3 regions of the Streptomyces sp. NPDC050704 genome follow, and region 1 is predicted to be linked to each of the others. Evidence: riboswitches for the same ligand, from Rfam matches in the RefSeq annotation. Region 1 holds a riboswitch; each other region holds the start of a gene.
What was found. A riboswitch is a leader RNA that binds a small molecule or an ion and turns the genes downstream of it on or off. The one in region 1 is predicted to bind cyclic di-AMP.
Positions count from the first base shown of each region.

Region 1 (4,009 bases):
CACCCAGCTGAAGGCCATGGGCGCCGGCACGGCCCGTTTCACCCCCGCCATGCTGCACGGCGCCCTGACCATGCTGGTCACGGGCGCGATCCTGGTCGGCCTCAACCAGGCCGACGACCAGACCGTGAACAACATCAAGATCGGCGTCAAGCTCGCGCTGCTGGTCGTGGTCCTGGGCCTCGTCTACGTGCAGCGCGACGAGGAGAAGGTCGAGAAGCCCCTCTTCGGCCTGGTCGGTCTGCTGACCACGGCGAACATCTTCATCGCGGTCCTCTGGACCTGAGGATGCTCTGGACCTGAGGGTGCTCCGGACCCGAGCGGCCGCCGACCTGAACAGCGGCCGCCCCGAGCCCTGGTGAGAGTCCTGAAGGTCCTGGAGGTGCCTTACGCCGGCCGCACCACGCTGTGGATCGGCATGTAGTAGATCGACTCCTCGCGGACGTACGCCCCCGGCTTGGGCGCGTGGATCATCATGCCGTCGCCGATGTAGATGCCGACGTGGCTGATGTCGTCGTAGAAGAAGACGAGGTCGCCGGGCTGCGCGCTGTTCACCGAGACCGTCGTGCCGACGTTGACCTGGTCCCAGGTGGTGCGCGGGAGCGTGACGCCCGCGGCCTTCCAGGCGGCCTGGGTGAGGCCCGAGCAGTCGTAGGAGCCGGGGCCGCTCGCGCCCCACACGTACGGCTTGCCGATCTGATCGCGGGCGAAGGCGAGCGCCTTGTCGGCCTTGGCGGTGGTGGAGGAGTCGGTCCCCGAGGCGCTCCCCGCACCGGTCGAGGTCCCCGTGCCGCCCGTGGACGTTCCCGTGCCCTGCTGGGCCTGCGCGGCCTCCTCCTGGCGCCGCTGCTCCTCGGCGGCGGCCTGCTGCCGCGCCAGCTCGTCGGCCTTGCGCCGTGCCTCTTCCTGCTTCTCCCGCTCGATCGCCGCGAGCCGCGCCTTCTCGTCGGCGGTCAGCTTCGAGAGGAGTCCGCGCGCCTCGGCGAGCTTCCGCTGCACGTCCGCCTTGGACGTCTTCAGCGTGCTCTGCGTCGTGGTGAGCGTCTCCAGGCTCTCGGACGCCTCCTGCCGCTTCTCCGTCGTAGCGGCCTGCTGCGTCGCGTAGTCGTCGACGGCCTGCTTCTGGCGGCTGGTCAGCCGGCTCATCAGCTGGGTCTGGTCGAAGTAGTCCTGCGGGTTGTCCGCGAGGAGGAGGGAAGCGGTGTCCGGAGTGGAGGCGCCCGTGCGGTACTGCGCGGCGGCGAACGTACCGAGTTCCTCGCGCGCCTCGTTGAGCTTCTCCGTGCGCTGGGCGACGTCGTCCAGCAGGGTGTCCACCTGCTTGCGCTGCTTGGTGGTCTTCTCCTTGGCCCCGTTGTACTTCTCGGTGGCCGTCCCCGCCTGCTGGTAGAGGTCGTCGACCTTCTTCTGGACTTCCTCCAGGCTCGGCTTGGGCTCCGCGGCGGGTGAGGCGTTCGCCGTCTGGGAGAGGAGGGCAACCGAGGTGAGGGCCGCGGTGGCGAGGGCCGGGGTCCTCATGCCCATGGGACTGGGCGGCCGCGTCTTGCGGTGTGGCGCCACGAGGGCGACTCCTTCCGTCATCCGCCTACCGGGTTAGCTGTCGGGTTCGGGCGAGTGCTTCGGAAGGTTTGCCCTACGGTCCTCGTCCCGGAAGGGAGTCGGACCGATTCACCCCAAGTTCGGTGGGTCCCCGGTTCCGTCGGCCACGAGGGCGTGCCGGATTCGGCGGAGGCCGCTCGGCCCGGCGATGTTCGCCGGTGGAGGTCGGGCGGCCCACTCGGCAAGTTAGCCAATTCGTGTGGCTCTTGTGAAGTTTGATGTGCGATATGCCCGATACATTTTCGTGACCTCAGCCTCAAGCATCGCTCTTCGAGGTCAATACGGAAGGATCTGCGATGAGTTGTACGGAGTTACGGAGTCCGCCTGGTTCCGGCCATTAAGGTCGGCTCGGCCCGGCCCGGGACAGCCCGGCGCCGACCGCCCGACTCAGGGGGTACGTATGGCACGCAGGGCGTACAAGGTGCGTACAGGACAACTTCTCGTCGCCTCGGCCACCGGGGTCGCTCTCGCCGTCACGGCGGGCGTCGCCCCCGCGAGTTCGGCGAGCGGTTCCGGCGGGAAGCCCGTCGTACGGGTGATCGCGACCGGCCTCGACAACCCGCGTCAACTCTCCTACGGCAACGGCCGGGTGTACGTCGCCGAAGCCGGCCGGGGCGGCAGGACGTGCACCGGCGGCGGCAGCCCGGAAGAGGTCCAGTGCATCGGGACCACCGCGGGAGTCACCAAGGTCTTCTGGAACGGCGGCAGTTGGCAGCAGCGCAGGCTGGTCGGCGGGCTGCCCTCCTCGGCCGCCAAGGACGGCGGCTTCGCGGTCGGGCTCAACGGCGTCTCGGCCCTCGACGGCGGTGTGTGGGGCGTCGAGACCTGGGCCCCGCCCGAGGCCGGCGTCCCCGAGGGCAGGCCCTGGAACACCCTCGGCAAGCTGCTGGGCATCACCCACGGCAAGGCGCGGATCGCCGCCGACATCGCCGCCGTCGAGCTGAAGCACAACCCGCACAAGGCCACGATCGAATCCAACCCGTACGGCGTGCTCGCGCTCCCCGACGGCCGGAAGATCGTCGCCGACGCGGCGGGCAACGACCTGATCGAGGTCTCGCCGCGGGGCAGGACCCGCGCTCTCACGGTCTTCCCCGACCACGACGGGAACGAGTCCGTGCCCACCTCCCTCGCCCTCGGTCCGGACGGCAAGCTCTACGTCGGCGAGCTGAACGGCGAGGCCGCGAAGCCGACCGCCCGTGTCTGGCGCGTCGACCCCCGCACCGGGAAGATCCTCGGCCGGCAGGGCGGCTTCGGTTCGATCACCGGGATCGCCTTCAACGGCAGCGGCGACCTGTACGTCAGCCAGCTCTTCGCCGGACGCGTGACCAAGGTCGCGCACGACGGCGGCAAGCGTACGAGCGTGAAGGTGCCGTTCCCGGCGGGCGTGGCGGTGGACCCGTACGACGGGAAGGTCTTCGTCTCCGCCTGGTCCGTCGCGGACCGTGACGGGACGGTGATGGAGGGCAAGAAGACGCCAGGCGGTCAGCTCTGGAAGATCCTCGGCTTCTGAGGGGCGGTTCCGCCGGGCCCGGATTCTGCGGGCGGGGTGCGAATTCCGTCGAGTTTTCGGGGTGGCGGCGGGGTGTCAGTGGGGGCGCCTAGACTCGGAGGGCGATGAGCAGCCTCTTTGATGACAGCTTCCTGGCGGACCTCAAGCCTTCCAAGGCCCACGAGGAAGAGCCCCCGCCGCCGCCCGAGGACGAGGCGCCGGAGCCGGTTCCGGACGACCTGTTCGGCGGCCGCTTCGACGTGCCGCCGAGCCGGGACGGCCACTACCGCGACGGCGCCCCGCGCCCGTACGTGGACCCGGCCGCGCTCCTGGACGGGCTGAACGAGAACCAGCGCGCGGCCGTGACGCACCACGGCTCGCCCCTGCTCATCGTGGCCGGCGCCGGCTCCGGCAAGACCCGGGTGCTCACCCACCGGATCGCCCATCTGCTGGGCGAACGCAAGGTGCACCCGGGCGAGATCCTCGCGATCACCTTCACGAACAAGGCCGCGGGCGAGATGAAGGAGCGCGTCGAGCACCTCGTCGGCCCGCGCGCCCACGCGATGTGGGTGATGACCTTCCACAGCGCGTGCGTCCGCATCCTGCGCAGGGAGTCGAAGAAGCTCGGCTTCACGTCGTCGTTCTCGATCTACGACGCCGCCGACAGCAAGCGCCTCATGGCCCTGGTCTGCCGCGACCTGGACCTCGACCCCAAGCGCTTCCCGCCCAAGTCGTTCAGCGCCAAGATCTCGAACCTGAAGAACGAGCTGATCGACGAGGAGGACTTCGCGGGCCAGGCCGTCGACGGTTTCGAGAAGACCCTCGCCCAGGCCTACGCGATGTACCAGTCACGGCTGCGCGAGGCGAACGCGCTGGACTTCGACGACCTGATCATGACGACGGTCAACCTGTTCCGGGCCTTCC
Region 1 covers NZ_JBFAHW010000001.1:477-4,485, forward strand. Annotated here, with positions in the region: gene AB0I18_RS00005 (hypothetical protein) at 1-283, shown strand, start outside; gene AB0I18_RS00010 (NlpC/P60 family protein) at 385-1,557, opposite strand; cyclic di-AMP (ydaO/yuaA leader) riboswitch at 1,564-1,735, opposite strand; gene AB0I18_RS00015 (ScyD/ScyE family protein) at 1,997-3,106, shown strand; gene pcrA (DNA helicase PcrA) at 3,211-4,009, shown strand, end outside.

Region 2 (4,009 bases), on a different contig from region 1:
CTGCTGCTCTCCGGGCCGGCCGACTTCGACCGGGTCGACGAGGTGCGGGCCGAGTCCGACGCGATCCTGGTCGGCGCGGGCACCCTGCGCGCCGACAACCCCCGGCTGCTGGTCAACTCCGCCGAGCGGCGCGCGGCCCGGGTCGCCGCCGGCCGGCCCGCGTACCCGCTGAAGGTCACCGTCAGCGGCAGCGGCGACCTGGACCCGGCCGCGAACTTCTGGTCCACCGGCGGCGAGAAGATCGTCTACACGTCCGACAAGGGCGCCCGGAGGGCCGCTGAAGCCCTGCACGGCCTGGGCGTCGACGTCGTCCCCGTCGGCCCCGAGCTGGACTGGCGGGCCGTACTCGCGCACCTCCACGACGTACGCGGCGTCCGGCGCCTCATGGTCGAAGGGGGCGGCCGGGTGCACACCCAGCTCCTCCGGCAGGGGCTCGCGGACGAGCTGCAGCTCGCCCTCGCACCGCTCGTCGTGGGGCAGCCGGACGCGCCACGGCTGTTCGGGCCCGGCGGATACCCGGGCGGCCCCCGCAACCGGATGCGGCTGGTCGAGACCCGGCCCGTCGGAGACGTGGTCCTCATGCGGTACGTGCCCACCGCCCCCGGTGCCGGTCCGCTCGCCACCGCCGCCGACCGGCACTGGCTGGGGCTCGCCTGCGAACTCGCCGCCGACTGCCCGCCCTCGCGGACCGCGTTCAGCGTCGGCGCGGTCGTCGTCGCGGCCGACGGTACGGAGCTGGCCCGCGGCCACTCCCGCGAGTCCGACCCGGTGTCGCACGCCGAGGAGGCAGCGCTCGCCAAGCTCGGCCCCGCCGACCCGCGCCTCGCCACCGCCACGGTCTACAGCAGCCTGGAGCCGTGCGCCCGCCGTGCTTCCCGGCCCGCACCCTGCGCCCGGCTGATCCTCGACGCGGGCGTGCGCCGGGTCGTCACGGCCTGGCGCGAGCCGGACACGTTCGTGGCGGCCGCGGACGGCAGCGGGCTGCTGGCGGCGGAGGGCGCCACCGTCCTCGTACTCCCGGAGTACGAGGAGCGGGCGACCGCGCCCAACCGCCACCTCCTCGGCTGACCCCTGCCCCAGCCGAAACCCCCGGTGAAGGGCGGGCGACGTAAACCGTGGTGCTGGGGGTCCCGCAGATGGCGTATAGTTGAGTTCAACGACGCGGGGTGGAGCAGCTCGGTAGCTCGCTGGGCTCATAACCCAGAGGTCGCAGGTTCAAATCCTGTCCCCGCTACTGAAGGCCTGAGGCCGGAATCCATTGGATTCCGGCCTCAAGTCATTTTCGTCGGCCGACATGGAGCTGCGCGCCGACCGCCATGGCGCTGATCGCCGTACGACGGCCGTGAGCTTCCATGGCCGCTATATCACCCGTGGTAGTCGAATGACGCCCCTGCGCATAACAACTGACACACCATCACCATAGGGATCACCCTCGATTGCGGGTCAACTCGCCCGGTTTGAACCGCTCATGACCTGTAAGTCCAGGCCAAGAGCCTTAACGATCACTCGGAACAGCTTGGAATCCGGTACCCGCGTCTATTAACGTTCGATAACGCAGCGCGGTCGTCCCAGCCGTCACAAGAGTCGGCTCCGTGTGCACGTGCCGAATCCCGCAAGGGAACCGGGGAACCACTAATTGGGGTGAATCGGGCGTTATTCGCGGTGAGGATACCGCGGTTGACGCGCGTAGGAGACCTTCCTGCTCCGAACCCGTCAGCTAACCCGGTAGGCGAGAAGGAAGGAAAGGAGTGCGCCCACGTGGCGTCCAACCGCCCCGCTCCCCAACCCTCGTTCGCACCAAGCGAGTTGTCGGGTGAAACACCTGGCGAGACCTCGGGTGAGAAGAAGCTCGACGTCTTCGCCTACGGCATCCGCAAGGACGAGGACACCTGGGAGGAGTGGAATCCCACCGCGGATTCCCTCCGTCCCGTACGCGGTAAGCACCGCGTCTCCAAGCAGCGCGGCGGAGGACTCGCACGCAGCTCGACCGTTCTGGGCGTCGGTGTCATAGCCGCCGTCGGCGCGGGCGGCATGGCCACCGCGCAGACCGGCAAGCCGCCGGTGTCGATCTCGATGCCCGACCTGCCGAACGTGGGCTCGCTGATCTCGGACGACGACTCCGCCGAGGAGGCCGGCACGCCGCTCACCGCAGCGGGCCTGACCACCACCGCCGACGCCGAACAGGGCACCGCGGACGCCGGCGAGGCCCTGCGCTCCCGGATCATGCTCCAGGCCGAGCAGCAGCAGGACCAGGTGGACCGCGAGGCCCAGCAGGCCGCCGAGGCCGCCGCCGCCGATCAGGCCGCCAAGGAGCGGGACGCCGCCCGGGCCAAGATCGCCGCCGCCAAGAAGAAGGCGGACCAGGAGGCCAAGGAGAAGGCCGAGGCCGCGCGCCTCGCCGAGCTCGCCAAGCAGTTCACGCTGCCGACCTCCTCGTACACCATCACCTCGACCTTCGGTCAGTCCGGCTCGCTGTGGTCCTCCGGCCAGCACACGGGCCTGGACTTCGCCGCTCCCACGGGGACGCCGCTCAAGGCCGTCCACACCGGCACGATCACCGAGGCCGGCTGGAACGGGTCGTACGGCTACCGCACGGTCCTCACGCTCGACGACGGTACGGAGATCTGGTACGCCCACCAGTCGTCGATCAGCGTCAGCGTCGGGCAGAAGGTCAACACGGGCGACGTCATCGGCCGCGTGGGCGCGACCGGCAACGTCACCGGGGCGCACCTCCACATGGAGGTCCACACGAGCGGCGGCGACGGCATCGACCCGATGGCGTGGATGCGGAGCAAGGGGCTCAACCCGTAAGGCCCGGCTCTCCGGCTCTGTGCGTACGGAATACGGCCGTCCGGTACGGTCGTTGACCTACGTATGACTTCTCTTCGCCAGCTGGGTTCGTCCGACCTCGAGGTCTTCCCGCTCGCCCTCGGCGGCAACGTCTTCGGCTGGACCGCCGACGAGGCGCAGTCCTTCGCCGTGCTCGACGCGTACGCGGCCGCGGGCGGGAACTTCGTGGACACCGCCGACGTGTACTCGGCCTGGGCGCCCGGCAACGAGGGCGGCGAGTCGGAGACCGTCATCGGCAACTGGCTCGCCGCGCGCGGCAATCGGGCCGACATGCTGATCGCGACCAAGGTCGGCGGCCATCCCCAGTACAAGGGGCTGTCCGCCGGGACCGTCAAGGGCGGGGTCGAGGCGTCGCTGCGGCGGCTGCGGACCGACTACGTCGACCTCTACTACACGCACTTCGACGACCCCTCGGTGCCGGTCGAGGAGATCCTCACGGCTCTGGACGAGCTGGTGCGCGCCGGCAAGGTGCGGGCGATCGCCGCCTCCAACATCTCCCCCGAGCGGCTCCAGGAGTCCCTCGACCTCTCCGACCGCGAGGGCCTCGCGCGGTATGTCGCGCTGCAGCCCCACTACAGCCTCGTCTCGCGCGACACCTACGAGGGCCCGCTCCAGGACATCGCCTCCCGGGGCGGGCTGGCCGTCGTGCCGTACTCCGCGCTCGCCAAGGGCTTCCTCACCGGCAAGTACCGGCCGGGGGTCCAGATCGACAGCCCCCGGGCCGGCGCGGCGGGCGCGTATCTGGAGTCGGAGCGGGGGCGGCGCGTCCTGGCGGCGCTGGACGAGGTCGGGCAGGAGCGCGGGGCCGAGCTCGCGACGGTCGCCCTGGCCTGGCTGCTGTCCCGCCCGACGGTGGCGGCGCCGATCGCCAGCGCCCGCAACCTCGAACAGCTTCCGGCGCTGCTCGGGGTGGCCGACCTGACACTGACGGACGCGGACCTCGCGAAGCTGACGGCGGCCTCCGCCTGACCTGACGGGACCGCTGCCTGACGCAGCGGAGGGCTCGGGAGTTACGAAAGGTACGGGTTGTACGCGGGATGCGGCGCCGCCTGCCCGTACGGGTACCCGTACACCGGCCACGGCGGCGGTACCGGCGTCGGAGCCGTCACCCGGGCCGCGTAGGCGAGCGCGGGGCGGGCCACGTCGCGCCGGGCCCACA
Region 2 covers NZ_JBFAHW010000078.1:36,666-40,674, forward strand. Annotated here, with positions in the region: gene AB0I18_RS35120 (dihydrofolate reductase family protein) at 1-1,068, shown strand, start outside; tRNA gene AB0I18_RS35125 (tRNA-Met) at 1,161-1,234, shown strand; cyclic di-AMP (ydaO/yuaA leader) riboswitch at 1,592-1,747, shown strand; gene AB0I18_RS35130 (M23 family metallopeptidase) at 1,759-2,811, shown strand; gene AB0I18_RS35135 (aldo/keto reductase) at 2,875-3,819, shown strand; gene AB0I18_RS35140 (PrsW family intramembrane metalloprotease) at 3,861-4,009, opposite strand, start outside.
Region 2: linked by a shared signal. The riboswitch ahead of AB0I18_RS35130 (M23 family metallopeptidase) and the one ahead of AB0I18_RS00010 (NlpC/P60 family protein) in region 1 are both predicted to bind cyclic di-AMP.

Region 3 (4,009 bases), on a different contig from region 1:
CCGAGGCCGTGCCGGAAGTCGTCACGGGCGATGAGCCACCCCCGGCCGTGGCGGGCCGCCGCGCTCGCCCCTTGGGCGGGGGCGAGTGCCACGAGGGCGGCACCGGCCGCCAGGGCTCCGAATGCTCTGCGTGTGGTCGTCATGAAGCGGCTCCTCCGAAGACCCATAGAAAGCGCTTGCGGAGATCACTCTGTCCCCACTGCCCCGCTCCTGTCGAGACCTCGCGCCGCCACGCCACACGCCCGCAATACGTCGATCGCGGTTCAGCTCGGCCGCCCGCGGCACGCCCGCGTCCCGATCGTTCCCGCGAACGCCGGAGGCCGGACCCCGGGGATCGTGGGGTCCGGCCTTCGGAGACGAGCCGGTTGGTCCGGCCCGCGCGTGGCGAGCGGGGCGTCAGACGGAGACGCCCTTCGAGCGGAGGTACGCCATCGGGTCCACGTCCGAGCCGTAGTCCGGCGTGGTGCGGATCTCGAAGTGCAGGTGCGGTCCCGTGACGTTGCCGGTCGCGCCCGAGAGGCCGACCTGCTGGCCCCCGGTCACGGTCTGCCCGGCCGACACGGAGAGGGAGGACAGGTGGGCGTACTGGGCGTAGAAGCCGTCGTTGAGCTTGATGACGACCTGGTTGCCGTACGCACCGCCCCAGCCGGCCGAGACGACCGTGCCGGCGCCCACGGACTTGAGCGAGGTGCCGGTCGGGACGGAGAAGTCGACACCGGTGTGGTAGCCGCTGGACCACATGCTGCCGGACATCTTGTACGGGGTCCCGACGGACGCACCCGCGACCGGCAGGGCGAACCCGGAGGCACTGGCGGTGTCCGCGGCCTTGGTGGTCGTGGTCGGCTTCTTCGCGGACGGCTGGGGGGCCTTGGCAGAGCCGGAGCCGGAATCGGCACGGGAACCGGAGCTGGTGTCAGCCGCGGCCTTCCCGCCGATCGTCAGCTTCAGGCCCGGGTGGATGAGTCCCGGGTCGCCGCCGATCGTCGTGCGGTTGTCCTCGTACAGCTTCTTCCAGCCGCCGTTGACATCCTGCTCGTCGGCGATCTTCGAGAGGTAGTCACCCGCCCGGACCGCATACGTCTTGGTCGTCGCCTTCTTCTCGGCGGCCTTCTTCTCGGCGGCGATCGGCGCGGCTTCGGCGGCCTTGTCCGAAACAGTGGACCGGCTCAGGACATTCGAGGTATTCGCAACGGAGTCGGCGGCGGACTGCGAAGTCGCGGCGTTCGCACCGGTCGCCCCCAGCAGCGGCAGGGCGAGTGCGGCGCCACCGGTTCCGGCGACGGCGATGGAGCGGGTGAAACGCTGGGACTTGGGACGGCGGTGCTTACCCTTCGCGGGCATGACGAATTTCCTCTCCGGCGCCTGCGGGGTGAGCTGTCGGGTGCGAGCTGGAGATGCCCGGCCGCGCTTTCGCACGGCTTAACCCCTAGCCGTTCCGGAGACCGGAACAGGCGTCTTACCTGTGGGTCCCCCGCTCCTGCCGTTTCGGGTGGGTGAGCGGATTCCGGGCGGCGGCAGGATTGGGCGTCCGTCCGGATTGGTGGCGAACGTAAGCGACCCGTGGAGGCAGGGACAACCTTTGGTGTTTCCTGTGCGCACCGTTCTCTTGATCCATGCCCGAAATGTCAGTCACCCTGCGTAAATGGCAGATCGCGACCATTTCTTAAATCCCTGGAAACACGGGTGAATTACGTGAACATGGCGACAGCGGACCGTCATCAATATGACGCTGCTCACGCGCCGCAACCCCAGGAGCCTTCGTTCCAGAGCGAGTTGGAACGAAGGCTCCAATAAGGACACAACAGTCACATACGGCGCAGGCGGATGACTACCGCATCAAGGTCCCCGCGCAGCCCGGTCCGCAGCCCGTGATGCAACAGCACCGAACCCCGGTGGACTTCACCCGTTTCGAGGCATTCGTACTCCGCCGCCGGGTCGAGGCCCCGCAGTCGCACCGGCGCGACCGGCTCACCGTAGTGCTGGGCCTGGAGCCAGGCGAGGACGACGGCCTCGCCGCCGAGGACGTACTGCACGGCGCTGAGCCCGCCCTCGGGCGCCCGCAGCCGGTGGAGGTCACCGCGCTGCACGACGGGCCGGATCTCCTTGTAGAGCTCCACCCACGTCCGTGCCTCGGCCAGCTCCTCGTCGCTCCACTCGGTCAGGTCGCCGCCCACCCCGAGCACTCCGGCCATCGCACTCACGAAGCGGAAGCGCAGCGAGCTGACGCGCCCGTTGAGCTGGACGTTGGGACTGTCGGTGACCCAGGCGGCCATGACCCGGGCCGGGTGCACCTGGCTGAAACCGTACTGGATGGCGAGCCGGTCGAGCGGGTCGGTGTTGTCGGAGGTCCACACCTGGTCCGTACGCGCCATGACGCCGAGGTCGATCCGGCCGCCACCGCCCGAGCAGGACTCGAAGGCCACTCCAGGATGGGCCGCCCGCAGCCGGTCCAACAGGCCGTACAAGGCGTCCACGTGGTCAACCCAGAGCTTCTGCGGGTACGGCTCGCCCGGCCATCCGGCGTCCGTGAAGCAGCGGTTGAAGTCCCACTTCACGTAGTCGATGGGTGCACTGGAGAGCAGCGTGTCGAGCTGCTTCCACAGGTACTCCTGGACATCTTCGCGAGCGAGGTTCAGGACGAGCTGATTGCGCAGCTCCGTCCTCTTTCGTCCCGGCTGGAACTGCACCCAGTCGGGATGCGCGCGGTACAGCTCGCTGTCCGGGTTGACCATCTCGGGCTCGACCCAGATGCCGAACCGCATCCCCAGGGCGTGTACGTCGTCGGCGAGCGGCTTGAGCCCGGCCGGGAAGCGGTCCGGGTTGGGCGTCCAGTCGCCTAGTCCGGCCCGGTCGCTGGTCCGCGCCCCGAACCAGCCGTCGTCGACGACGAACAGCTCCACTCCCATCGCGGCGGCCCGCCGCGCGAGCGCCCGCTGCTGCTCCTCGGAGATGTCGAACTCGGTGGCCTCCCAGGAGTTGTAGAGCACGGGCCGGTCCTGGTCGGCGTCCGGGATCACGTACGCGCGCTGGTACGCGTGCCAGGCTCGGCTCGCCCCGCCGAAGCCGCCGTCGCTCCACAGTCCCGCGAAGACGGGCGTGACGAAGCTCTCCCCCGGCTCCAGCCGCAGCAGCCCCGAGTCGTCGTATCCGGCCCCGCCGGTGATCTGCACGCGCGCGTCCGGGAGGTGGGCCACGGCGATGCGCCAGGACCCGGACCAGGCGAGGGCGCAGCCGTAGACCTCGCCGTGCTCCTCGGTCGCCGCGCCCTCGACGTCCAGCGCGACCCACGGCAGGTGCTGGTGCCCGGTGTGACCGCGCCTGCTGCCGATGAGCTTCTCACCGTAGGTGAGGTCGGAGCGCACGAGCCGGGACTCCGCCGCCCACCGCCCGTGCAGCTGGGAGAGCCGCCAGTTGTCGCGGTGCGGCAGCGTCCAGGTCGCGGAGTCGGCGCGCAGGACCTCCAGGGCGGGCCCTTCGTTGGAGAGCGTCACCCACCGCTCGACGACATCGCTCGCGGCCCGCATCCGGTAGTGCAGCGTGATGCCGAGCCCGGAGTCGGAGAACCGCAGCCGCAGCTCGTCGCCCTCGGCCTCGTACGCCTCGAAGCGCCACTCCGTGCCGCGCCGCTCCTCCGTACGGACGGACAGCGCGGGCCGCACGAAACGCGGGCCGCCCTCGACGGGGTACTCCTCGTGGCCGTCGAGCGGCGACTCGAAGGGCCAGTACTCCGGCCCGGGGCGCGCCGCGAGTGCCTCGGCGTCGGCAAGGGCGATCCTCGGACCCCAGTGCAGATGCAGCAGCTCGTCGTCCGCGCCGAGCCGCAGGGCGTAACTACTCGTGGGTCCCGAAAGAAGCCACGTACGACCGTCTGCGCCGATCTCCACCATCAAGCCCTCACATATCCGAACAGGCACGCTCAAGTACGAACACCATCATGACCTACGTCCCTCGTGGGCACCGCCTGTGGACAACTCAATGGCCTACGAACCCATGTCGTATCGTCGAGAGC
Region 3 covers NZ_JBFAHW010000062.1:28,133-32,141, forward strand. Annotated here, with positions in the region: gene AB0I18_RS31205 (DUF6250 domain-containing protein) at 1-143, opposite strand, end outside; gene AB0I18_RS31210 (LysM peptidoglycan-binding domain-containing M23 family metallopeptidase) at 397-1,341, opposite strand; cyclic di-AMP (ydaO/yuaA leader) riboswitch at 1,345-1,510, opposite strand; gene AB0I18_RS31215 (alpha-galactosidase) at 1,806-3,887, opposite strand.
Region 3: linked by a shared signal. The riboswitch ahead of AB0I18_RS31210 (LysM peptidoglycan-binding domain-containing M23 family metallopeptidase) and the one ahead of AB0I18_RS00010 (NlpC/P60 family protein) in region 1 are both predicted to bind cyclic di-AMP.